2 linked regions of the Rudanella lutea DSM 19387 genome follow. The protein of the gene in region 1 binds, or shares a complex with, the protein of each later gene. Links are inferred from orthologs where the notes say so. Each region holds a gene or a part of one and is shown on either strand. Other genes may lie near its edges.

Evidence for each region. Proteins that work in one complex are often made in the same cells at the same time.
Region 2: the proteins of meaB (region 1) and scpA are in contact, whole or in part, in a crystal structure (PDB 8DPB), measured with the Methylorubrum extorquens proteins. The link is inferred for Rudanella lutea DSM 19387 from one-to-one orthologs. Residues at the interface, in SOR26638.1 of Methylorubrum extorquens: Arg20, Ala21, Ala24, Arg25, Thr28, Ser32, Arg33, Arg34, His37, Thr98, Gly99, Gly100, Ser101, Ile102, Leu103, Lys106, Thr107, Ala110, Ala113, Ile114, Asp115, Arg116, Ala118, Phe119, Ile120, Arg121, Pro122, Pro124; in SOR27001.1 of Methylorubrum extorquens: Glu577, Glu578, Asn579, Asp580, Gly581, Arg582, Arg583, Arg585, His596, Ala604, Ser605, Ala608, Asp609, Gly611, Phe612, Asp613, Val614, Asp615, Ile616, Gly617, Pro618, Leu619, Glu625, Arg628, Gln629, Val631, Glu632, Asn633, Asp634, Glu661.

Annotation. Positions count from the first base shown.
Region 1 is NZ_KB913013.1:3,596,676-3,602,447, reverse strand. What follows is about bases 903-3,707. They hold meaB (methylmalonyl Co-A mutase-associated GTPase MeaB), read right to left. Parts: upstream 2,889-3,707; coding sequence 1,917-2,888; downstream 903-1,916. Other genes in these bases: RUDLU_RS0114825 (pyridoxal phosphate-dependent decarboxylase family protein), read left to right, coding at 2,968-3,707; RUDLU_RS0114835 (hypothetical protein), read left to right, coding at 1,453-1,860; RUDLU_RS0114840 (hypothetical protein), read left to right, coding at 903-1,306. In the rest of the region: RUDLU_RS0114850 (DUF2306 domain-containing protein), read right to left, coding at 1-2; RUDLU_RS0114845 (Crp/Fnr family transcriptional regulator), read right to left, coding at 107-691; more of RUDLU_RS0114840, read left to right, coding at 773-902; more of RUDLU_RS0114825, read left to right, coding at 3,708-4,416; RUDLU_RS0114820 (Fic family protein), read left to right, coding at 4,430-5,772. UniProt on the Escherichia coli protein: Binds and hydrolyzes GTP. Likely functions as a G-protein chaperone that assists AdoCbl cofactor delivery to the methylmalonyl-CoA mutase (MCM) ScpA and reactivation of the enzyme during catalysis.
Region 2 is NZ_KB913013.1:5,590,185-5,596,068, reverse strand. Bases 1,336-4,252 are described here. They hold scpA (methylmalonyl-CoA mutase), read right to left. Parts: upstream 3,914-4,252; coding sequence 1,757-3,913; downstream 1,336-1,756. Other genes in these bases: RUDLU_RS0122955 (serine hydrolase domain-containing protein), read right to left, coding at 3,945-4,252; RUDLU_RS0122965 (fasciclin domain-containing protein), read left to right, coding at 1,336-1,695. Outside these bases: more of RUDLU_RS0122965, read left to right, coding at 577-1,335; more of RUDLU_RS0122955, read right to left, coding at 4,253-5,099; RUDLU_RS0122950 (TonB-dependent receptor), read left to right, coding at 5,300-5,884. UniProt on the Escherichia coli protein: Catalyzes the interconversion of succinyl-CoA and methylmalonyl-CoA. Could be part of a pathway that converts succinate to propionate.

The DNA.
Region 1 (5,772 bases):
ATAGTAACAGGGTTATTATGTTTCTTCAAACCTACAACCCTCTTGTTGACAGCTTTTTGGACATTTGTCCAATACGGATGAGCGGCTTAAAAACGGGGACAAACAGTTAAGAAACTATCACCTTGCGCAACCGGCTCAGGTGCCGTTGGGTAATACCCAGGTATGAAGCCACATAGCCCAAGGGCACATGTTGCAGAATACCGGGTTTGTCTCGAATAAACTTACGGTATCGTTCGTCGGCCGATAAAGTGGCCATATCGGTCATCCGCATTTTATCTTCGTAGAGGTGTTTCTGCAAAATCTGAATCGTGTAATCTTTCTGCGTCAGGCTGTCTTTAGCTCCCGCTTCCACATCGTCCCGACTAATACGAAGCAGTTCGCAGTCAGTAATACAATGTAGGCTTTCTGGCGACACCGTCCGATTCATAAAATGAAAGTACGAGGTAAAAAATCGGGGGCCATCATTCAGGTCTGTCGTGATCTCGTTGTTGTCAGTGTCAAGATGGAAGTTCCGCATATACCCCGACACAATGAAGTTATGATACTGAGGGACCTGACCAGCCGACTCGATGATCGTGTCTTTGGGTACAAAAAACGGTTTAAATAACTGCCGAATGCTGGTTTTGTCGGCCTCAGGCAATTCAATTATTTGACCGACATAGTTGTAGAGCGTCTGGTAATAGCGTTCCATACGGGTTGGGTGAGTTGCTCATTTTAACAAACCTTTCCATTTTTCAATCGTTGAAAATAGTACAATTAGGCTATTAACGTTATGAAAAAGGAAGAGGAGAAAACCGTTAAAGTGGAAGACACCCAGATCAACGGGCGTACCCAAGGGCCGCAAGGCACCGACGGTATGGATGCGGATCAGGCGGTGCAGGACAACAAACGAACCGATTTGGTCGACGATTCGGCCAACGGTCTCGATAGCGTGCAGGTCCGGGGCGGTCAGGACGGCCGAAACATCCGGGGTTTTGGTGGCATCGACATGGACGGTAAAAACGGGGTTATCCGCAAGGGCGACACCGACAATAGCACCATGGAGGTAACCGAAGAAGGCGCCAAAAACGCAGCGGCCAGTGTAGCCCAAACCAACACATCGACCGTTGATGTGACCTCGGCCGGTCCCGACGATTACGCGTCGGCCGATACCGTGGGCGTACCCAACGCGCAGGAAGAAGCTCGCAAGGCCGGTGAGTCGACTGATGCTAACGACAGCGACACCAACGCGGCCACTTCACAGGAAAAAGAAAACGATGATATTGCCCGGACGGGCACGTCAACTGACCATCAGCCAGCGTATTGATTCTCCGTTTAGAGTTTTCTGTTTACGGTTTTTAGTTGGCTGGCGCGTTTGCTCCAGCGACAAACCATAGCCGCGGTGGTCAATCTCGGCAAACAGAAGACTCTAAAATGCAAACTGTTGATTATAAACTGTAAAACTCAACGATTATGAGCGTTTCAAGCAATTCACGGAAAGAAAGTACCGACTCGTATGCGTCGCAACAGATGCAGAACGGGGGCGATTTGCCCGGCACGGATCAGCTCCACCGCTTCAACCAGCCCGACAACCGGCAGGTGACGACGGAGCGTATTCAGAGTGATGACACCGATTTCTCGGATGACTTCGCCGAAATCGACGACTCAGTGACCGACGACGAAAGTAGCGTTCGGACACAAACCGATAACTCAGTGACGGGCTACCAGACGGGAGCAGCCTCAATGGGGGGTGATGGATACAACCAAACTCAACCGGCCGGTACGCACGTGGAAGATGCTGACTGGAATACCACAACCGAAGACGACGGTATGGCTCCAACCCGTACCGATGAACCCGACCGGGCGTACGGAAACAGTTAGGATGTTGGCATTTCGTCTATGCATGGCTCCGGTATTTTGATACCGGAGCTATTTTTTTACCCAAGCAACCTTTCAACAGCCTGTACGGGCAACAAATCGCCCGTTTTTACGGCTTGCTCGGCTTGTTGCAGCCGTTCGGACATACCGGGCTGTACGAAGAAGTGGTGCTCCAATCGCTGACGCAGGTACGTACGAAACCAGGTAATCTGCTGTTCCTGCCGCCGTTGTGCCCGAAACCCCTGCTGCTCGCCTTTCTGCTGATGCGCCTGAATCGTGGCCCACACTTCGCCAATGCCTTCGCCCGTCAGGGCCGAGCATGTCAGTACCGGCGGAAACCAGCCCGTGCCCGTGGGCGGGAACAAGTGCAGGGCGTTTTGGTACTCAGCCCGAGCGCGGTTGGCGGCCTGCTGATTGTCGCTGTCGGCTTTGGTGATGGCCAGCGCATCGGCCAGTTCCATAATGCCCCGTTTCATGCCCTGAAGCTCATCGCCCGCACCGGCAAGCATAAGCAACAAAAAGAAATCGACCATGCCGTGAACAAGCGTTTCGGACTGCCCCACCCCAACGGTCTCGATCAGAATGACATCGAACCCAGCCGCTTCGCACAGGAGCATGGTTTCGCGAGTGCGGTGTGCCACTCCACCAAGCGAGTCACCGGCGGGGGTGGGCCGGATGTACGCCTGCGGGTTCATAGAAAGTTGCTCCATCCGGGTTTTATCGCCCAGCAAGCTCCCCCCCGACCGTTGGCTCGTGGGGTCAACGGCCAATACCGCCAGGCGGTGCCCTTTTTCGATCAGATACAGCCCAAACGACTCAATAAATGTGCTCTTGCCCACGCCCGGCACGCCCGTAATGCCCACGCGCACCGAGCGCCCCGTATGCGGGGCTACCGCAGCCAGTACCTCCTGCGCCAGCACCTGATCCGTATCTAACCGGCTCTCGATGAGGGTGATGGCCCGGCTCAGCAGCAAGCGGTCTCCCGACAAAACGCCGTCGATGTACTGTTGGGATGAAAAACGTGGGCGCATGGTTTCAGACGAACTTTCGGCAAAAGTAAGCGTTACGGCTTATGCCACGAATTTTGCCTCTTTGTGGTTATCCCGAAACATGAGCCCGTTACTGACTTCTGCTTATTCGCCCGACACGTTTCGCCAGCAAGGCCACGCCCTGATTGATTTATTGGCCGATTTTTTGGCCGATGCCCAGGCAGGCAACCAACCACCCCTGCACTACCGTGAGCCCGACGACGAACTGGCGTTCTGGCAACGCGATTTTGAGCAACCTACCAACCCCGACCCGGCGGCTGTCTGGAAAAACTTGCTCACCCACTCCATTCAGTTGCATAATCCCCGATTCATGGGCCATCAGGTGTCGGCTCCGCTGCCACTGTCAGCGCTAACGAGTGCCCTTACCAGCCTGCTCAACAACGGACAGGCTGTGTACGAAATGGGTATGGCTGGCAATGCGCTCGAACGCCTGCTAACCCGGTGGCTCGCCGGGCGGCTTGGCCTCGGCCCCGAAGCAGGCGGCCTCATGACCTCAGGCGGCACCTTAGCCAACCTGACTGCCTTGCTGACGGCCCGCGCCCTGAAGGCACCCACCGACGTTTGGGCCGACGGCAGTACCGACCGGCTCGCCATCATGGTGTCAGAAGAAGCCCACTACTACGTCGACCGGGCGGCCCGAATTATGGGCCTCGGTTCGGCGGGCATTATCAAAATCCCGACTAATGACCGATTCCAGATGCAAACCGCCCTGCTGGGGCCGTATCTGAAGCAGGCACAGGCAGATGGTCTGACCGTATTTGCCGTGATTGGTTCGGCCTGCTCCACCTCGACGGGCTCATACGATGCCCTGACAGCCATTGCCGATTTTTGCGAGCAACACAACCTCTGGTTCCATGCCGACGGTGCTCATGGCGCTGTGGCGGCTCTCTCCGATACCTACCGACCGCTGGTGCGGGGTATCGACCGAGCCGACTCGGTGGTGGTCGATTTTCACAAGATGATGATGATGCCCGCTTTAGTGACGGCGGTGCTTTACCGGCGCGATGCCGATGCGTTCCGAACGTTTCAGCAGAAAGCCCAGTACCTCTGGGCCGACGCCAGTAGCCCCGACTGGTTCAATTCGGGCAAGCGAGCCTTTGAATGCACCAAACTCATGATGAGTGCTAAAGTTTACACGGCCTTGAAAACCTATGGTGAGGCCCTTTTCACCGAGTACGTAGAGGCTCAGTACGGCCTGGCGCGTCAGTTTGCAGAGCATATTGCCGGGCAAACGGATTTTGAAATAGCCGTGCAGCCCGAGAGTAACATTGTCTGTTTTCGGTACATTGGGGCAACCGTCTCTCCCGACCGCATCAACGAGCTCAATAGCGCTATTCGGCAGGCCATGCTTACCGATGGGCAATTTTACATCGTACAAACCAGCTTACGCGGGCATACCTGGCTGCGGGTCTCAATCATGAACCCACTGACCACGCTCGACCACCTTAAGCAGCTACTCGACGCGGTACGGCAGTTGGGGATAGGGCTGATCCGCCAGTACGGTATGTAATTATTTCCTAATTTTGAAAAAATTAGGAAATCTTGTGAAACCAGTTGAACCCGCACCTACTTACAAGGGCATACGCGACCTGCTTGTTCGCTTGAGTGAACAAGGCCAATCCGTATTCGCATCCGCGCTAGAAAGCCCAACTATTCAAGAGATTAACAATGAATACTATTACTGGGATAAAGTAAAATACAAAGTACCGGCTTCACTCAAAGGAGTATTGCAGCCAGCCGAGTTTTGGCAAATTGTGAAATACAGCCGTATCCTGAATCAGAAAACACTCAGCGTCGCGGGTCATGTTTTTCATTTTACACAAACCGATGGCTTATACAGCCTGCTTCATGAGTTTGACCTTAATCTCGGAGGCACTTTAGGTGGTCAGACGACATTAGACAAAACCGAACAACATAAATTTTTGATTGGGTCTCTGATGGAAGAATCTATCGCATCCAGTCAAATTGAAGGGGCTGTTACGTCACGCGTGGTAGCCAAAGACATGCTGCGCAAAGGTCGCTCACCACGTAACCTATCAGAGCGAATGATTTTGAATAATTACGAGACCATTAACTACATCGTTACCCAAAAAGATAAATTTCTCACGGCTGAGTCGCTGATGACGATTCATCGGTTGATAACAGCTGATACGCTGGAACACGAAGCCGATTCGGGTCGGCTTCGTACCCACAACGATATTCACGTTGTAGATGCTCTCAATGGCGAAATCATCCATACGCCCCCTTCACACCCTGTTTTACCCGATTTTGTCCAGGCCCTCTGCGAACTGTTTAACGATGAAAACCCACCATTTTTTCTACATCCGGTGGTCAAAGCCAGCATTATCCATTTTCTGATTGGTTACTTCCATCCATTCATCGACGGAAACGGTCGTACAGCCCGTGCCTTATTTTATTGGTACCTGCTTCGGAAAGGCTACTGGCTTACCGAATACCTGTCTATTTCACGGGTCATTATGCAATCCAGAAACCAATATTACCGGGCGTTCCAGTATGTAGAGAATGACAGCAACGATGTTACGTATTTTGTTCATTATCAGACCAACGCCTTAAAAAAAGCGTACAAGGACTTAAAACACTATATAGAGCGTAAAACGGCTGAACGAACCCAACGGGCTTCATTATTACGCCTGGGTGGACTCTCAGAGCGACAAGTTGAAATTTTACAGATTATTCGCGATGAGCCAACTCTTGCGCTGACAGTCAAAGAAATTCAAAATCGTTTTGGCACGTCTAACCAAACGGCTCGAAATGATGTAGAAAAATTAGTAGCCGCCCGCTTTTTGTCGGTTATAAAAATCAACCGAAAGGAACAGCGGTTTGTAAAGAGTGAGCAATTCGACAA
Region 2 (5,884 bases), 2.0 Mb from region 1 along the record:
CGTGAATTACGGAATGGCTTTTCGTAACTGATTGTTTGATAGTTAGTTGCTGACACATAGGGCTGCTTCTGCGTTCTGATTCGACGGGCTCAGCCTGACTGGGGACTCTTAAGTTTGTGGTCAGACGGGTCCCGGCGGGGAACCGCGCGTCTGCTATTTTCCATAACTCACGTAGCTTATTATTTGGGCTTCCAAAAACCTGACGCGAGAGTACAGGTACAAATATAATTTTCCCGGGAACAGCCCCTTTTTGATCTTAGCTATGTAGGCCACTCGCTCAAAAATGGGAAGTAACAACGGGGGCTTATCCTCTTATGTCAGCCCTCTATTTTATTAAAAATATACCAGAATAAGATACAAAATTAAATACCTCAATATCAATATTTTACATATCACAAATAAACTAAAATCCACATAAAATACCCATCAACAAAAAACCCTACTAATGTAATACACCCGCCATAAGGTTACTAAAACAATACAACAATCTATTTTTCTGGAGCGTTGGAGCATTAACAGTCCGCCCGGCAACATCGGGCGTATTGGAGTAAACTATATAACAAAACCTCTCAACGTATGAATGTTAAACTTTCTGGTCGCCTGGTTCGCCAAGCCTTAGCGGCCGCTTTACTCAGCACAGCTCCATTCTTGTACAGCTGTAGCAATCAGGTTGTAGACCCCGCCCCAACAACGGGCACCACGGGTCCGGGTTCCGGTACCGTAACAACCCCTGGAACAGGTACAACTACTACCCCGGGCACAGGTACAACCACTACGCCGGGGACGGGCACAAGCACCACGCCAGGTACGGGTACAAGCACTACACCAGGTACCGTGTTCCCAACAGCTACGTATGTAAGTCAACAGGCTAATCTGAACTTCCTGGAAGCTGCTATTGCCCGCGCTGGCTTGACTGATGAGGTCAACAAAGGTGGTATTACGTTGTTCGCGCCGTCCGACGAAGCGTTCCGGGCCGCAGGGTATGCCAGTGAGGCCGCTGTAAGCGCAGCCCCCGTAGCCGATCTGCAACGGATTCTCCGGTACCACATTGTCGGCTCTGTTATTGACCTCCCCGCTTTTCCGACGGCCGTTAACACATCGTACCAGACGGCATTGGCCAACGCCCGACTCACGGTTTATAAGGCGAGTGCTTCGGACATTAGTGTCAACTCTGCCAAGATTACACAGGGTAACAACCCAACGGTAAGCAGCGTGGTGCACATTATCAATCGTGTATTGATGCCACCTACGGCTAACGCTACCGATGTAGCCAAAGCAAACGCTAACCTGTCGTTCCTGGCTGTAGCCGCTGAGCGCGCAGGAACTTCGATCCAGACGATCCTGTCGGGTGATTCGCAAAACGGTGTGACCATCTTCGCACCAACCAACGATGCGTTTAAGGCCGCTGGTTTTGCCGATGAGGCCGCTATCCGGGCTGCAGATCCAAAACGTCTGGCCGACATTCTGTCGTACCACGTTCTGAACTATCGCGCTTTCTCGCAGACGTTCCAGAACGGTGCTGATGTAGCTACCGCCAACGGAGCTACGGTCCGTTTCAATGTTAACAATGGTAAGGTGACCATCCTGGGTAAAGGTAATGGCAACAATGCCGCCAATATCGTAACGCCCGATCAGGTAGCCTCAAACGGGGTTATCCATGTGATCGACCGGTTGCTGTTGCCTACTAACCCGTAAGCAAGTTCTCAATTAGGTAGGTAGTAAAAAAAGGCCCTGTTCGCTTGAACAGGGCCTTTTTTTAGTGCGTTTCGGCCATCAGTTCTTCCAGAATTTTCTGGGCTGCCACGGATATAATCGTACCCGGCCCAAACACGCCCTTCACACCGGCATCGTACAGGTATTGGTAATCGGCCGGTGGAATAACCCCTCCGGCAATCACCAGAATATCCGAACGGCCAATGGTCCGCAGTTCATCGATAAGCTGAGGAACCAGCGTTTTGTGTCCGGCTGCCAGGCTCGACACGCCCACAATATGAACATCATTTTCGGCGGCTTGCCGGGCTACTTCCGCTGGCGTCTGGAACAAGGGTCCCATGTCGACATCGAACCCTAAATCAGCAAAGCTCGTGGCAATCACTTTGGCCCCCCGGTCGTGCCCATCCTGCCCCATTTTGGCAATCAGGATGCGGGGCCGTCGACCATCGAGTTCGGCGAACTGGTTGGCCATTTGGCGGGCAGCCGCAAAGTTTTCGTCATCCGACACCTCGGCAGAGTACACCCCCGACACCGCCCGGATCGTGGCTTTGTGCCGACCAAATGCTTTCTCCATTGCATCTGAAATTTCGCCCAGCGTAGCCCGATACCGGGCAGCCTCAACCGCTAATGCCAGTAGATTAGACGTCATTGAGCCCCCCTGGGTGGGGTTCTTCGCGCCTTCATACAACCGGTCCAACGCTTCGTTTACCATCTGCTCATTCCGCGTGGCTTTGACCTGTTTGAGTCGGGCAATCTGACTCTCCCGAACTGCCTGATTATCCACTTCGAGCAGTTCAATCTCCGTCTCCGATTTAGTTTGGTACCGGTTTACACCCACAATCACATCTTTGCCGCCGTCGATGCGGGCCTGCTTCCGAGCCGCAGCCTCTTCGATTCGTAACTTGGGCAGACCGGTTTCAATGGCTTTGGTCATCCCCCCCAGCTGTTCAACTTCCTCAATAAGAGCCCAGGCTTTTTGCACAAGCTCATGCGTGAGCGTTTCCACATAATACGAACCGCCCCAGGGGTCAACGGCGCGGGTTATGTCGGTTTCGTGCTGTAGGTAAAGTTGCGTGTTGCGGGCAATCCGGGCCGAAAAATCGGTGGGAAGGGCAATGGCCTCATCGAGCGAGTTGGTATGCAGACTCTGGGTTCCACCGAAGGCTGCGGCCAACGCTTCGATAGTTGTCCGGGCCACGTTGTTGAACGGGTCTTGCTCGGTCAGGCTGTAGCCCGACGTTTGGCAGTGAGTCCGCAATGCCAGCGACTTTTTATTCTTCGGATCAAATGATTGCACAATCCGGGCCCACAGCAACCGGGCCGCCCGCATCTTGGCAATTTCCATGAAATGATTCATGCCAATACCCCAGAAAAACGACAGCCGGGGCGCAAAATCGTCGATACCCATGCCCGCAGCCAAGCCCGTTCGGATATACTCCAGACCATCGGCAAGCGTGTACGCCAGTTCGATATGGGCAGGAGCACCAGCCTCGTGCATGTGGTATCCGCTGATGCTGATCGAGTTGAACCGGGGCATGAACCGGCTCGTAAAGGCGAAAATATCACCCACAATCCGCATCGATGGCTCGGGCGGGTAGATGTAGGTGTTACGCACCATGAACTCTTTCAGAATGTCGTTCTGAATGGTACCCGACAGCTTATCGGGCGACACGCCCTGTTCCTCGGCAGCCACGATGTAAAACGCCATCACCGGAATTACGGCCCCGTTCATTGTCATCGACACCGACATCTGATCGAGCGGAATCTGATCGAACAGAATCTTCATATCCTCGACCGTATCGATGGCTACGCCCGCTTTACCAACGTCGCCCACCACGCGTGGGTGATCAGAGTCATACCCTCGGTGTGTAGCCAGGTCAAATGCTACCGACAATCCTTTCTGCCCAGCTGCGAGGTTTCGCCGGTAGAATGCATTGGAAGCCTCTGCCGTTGAAAAACCCGCATATTGCCGCACAGTCCAGGGTTGTCTCACATACATGCTACTGTATGGTCCACGCAGAAAAGGTGGAATGCCAGCTACGTACTCCAGGTGATCGGCCGGGGCGAGGTCAGCCACCGTGAACCGGGGTTTGAGCTTGATTCCTTCAGCTGTGGTTACCGGTACGGTTCGCGAAACGGCCGATTGAGTCGTTTCGGACATTGAAACCGGTGATTGTATAGATGTAAAATCGGGACGCATGGTACAAAAAATACGTTTCGTACGTTGAAAACTACTTCTCCTTTACGGCCGCCAGCACCCGCTTGATCAGCTCATTAGGCGACCCATTGTGCCAACGCCACACAACCACTAAATCATGCTCCGGATCGACCCAGATGGTATTCTGCCCGGCTCCCAGTGCCGCGTAGCTCGTAGCGGGAGCGTCGGGCCACGCTTTTTGTTCGGTATTGAGCCACCACAGATACCCGTAATCGGGTCCGACGGGGCCGCGCGTCGTGGCCTGTTTCACCCAATCGGCAGACACAATCTGTCGGTCGTTCCAGCGCCCCTGCCGAAGCATCAGATAACCAAAACGAGCCTCGTCGCGGGTATTGATCCAAAGACCGCCCCCCCACCGGGTGCCGCCACTTACCGACGGCATTGCCCGCCCCTCGACGGTAGCCACGGCATTCGGGTACGGAATATACTGCCAGGTATCCGATGCTCCAATCGGGTTCATGATTTCGTCGCGGAAAACTTCGGGGATCGGTTTCTTCCAGATCCGTAGCAATGAAAGCGCAAATCGATTGATCCGCACATCGTTGTACTCATAAAATGTACCGGGCTTTTGCAGGGTACGGGGCTTTCGCTCGCCTTTTCCAAATGCCTCTTTACCAACAAAATCGGAATTTTTGCCCCACAGCTCTCCTTCCCACTCACTTGTCTGCCGAACATGGTGCTCCCACGTAACCTGACTATTCTGAGCGGACTCGTAGCCGCCATCCCCAATCCGTTGGCGCACGGGTTCGTCGATACGCCCAATTAACTTCCGGTCGAGTGTGATGCCCAATATCGTAGAGAGCACACTTTTGGCCACGCTATACGTAGGGTCAGCCCGGCGGGTATCGCCCCATTCGGCCACAATGTAGCCGTGCCGGAGCACAATACCATTCGTGGCTGCACGGCTTGTGGGCATGGGGCCAAGCAGCTTTCCGAAAATTTCTTCCTGCGTTGAGAAGTCGGGTGCCATCTGTGTGGTTTCCTGTGTCTTGGCCCAGGAAACAGCCTCGGCTAACCTGGCCGCATCCATGCCAACCTGTTCGGGCTTGCGGGTTGCCCAGGCATTATCCTTTTCCGGAAAATAGGCCGATGAGGAAGCGGATGGCCGCTGACAAGCCACCCCAAAGGCAAGAAGGACAAAAAGATAGGGCCGATAAAGAAATCGCATAGATGAGTTGATGAATTACGGTTGCGGCACGAATATCGGGAATCGGCCCGAAGCTCCTCTTTCCCCACCCGTATTTTTGCGTTCTACCGACTGTAACCAATCAACGGCCCACCTATCCTTATTCAGATTATTTCTAAACAACTGTTGTGGGAAAGCGTTTGACCTTATACTTTTGCATTGTTTAAAATGAGTCTAAAGAAATGCAACTCCGTCAGACAGCACTCCTATATAGTTTTCTTTTACCGTTCATCTCATACACAGCGCCAACGGCACTGGCTAAGTCCTCGGGCACCCCGACCGTTTTTGCCGACGACAACGAAGGCCCTGTAACAACCGGAGGGCTTCAGGGCCAGATTCGTGACCAAAACGGCGAACCAGCCGCCGGTCTGACCATCCAACTGAAAGGTACCGTCCGGGCACTCAGCACCGACGCCAATGGCAATTTCGATTTTCGTAGCCTGCCAACCGGCACATACACGTTAGTTGCTTCGGGCGTGGGTATTCAGCCGCTGGAGCAGAAAGTGGAGGTTCGCCGGTCTGAAACAACGACCCTGACCCTGACCGTTCAGGAAAGCATTCTGCAATTAGCCGAGGTTCGGATTCGGGCAGCAAAGGGACTGCGTGAGCGCGAAACCCTCCCCGAAATAAGCACAACGGCGATTTATGCCGGTAAAAAATCAGAAGTGATTAACCTGGCCGCCCTGGATGCCAACCTCGTGACCAACAACAGTCGGCAGGTATTCAGCAAAACACCGGGCGTGATGGTCTGGGAAAGCGACGGATCA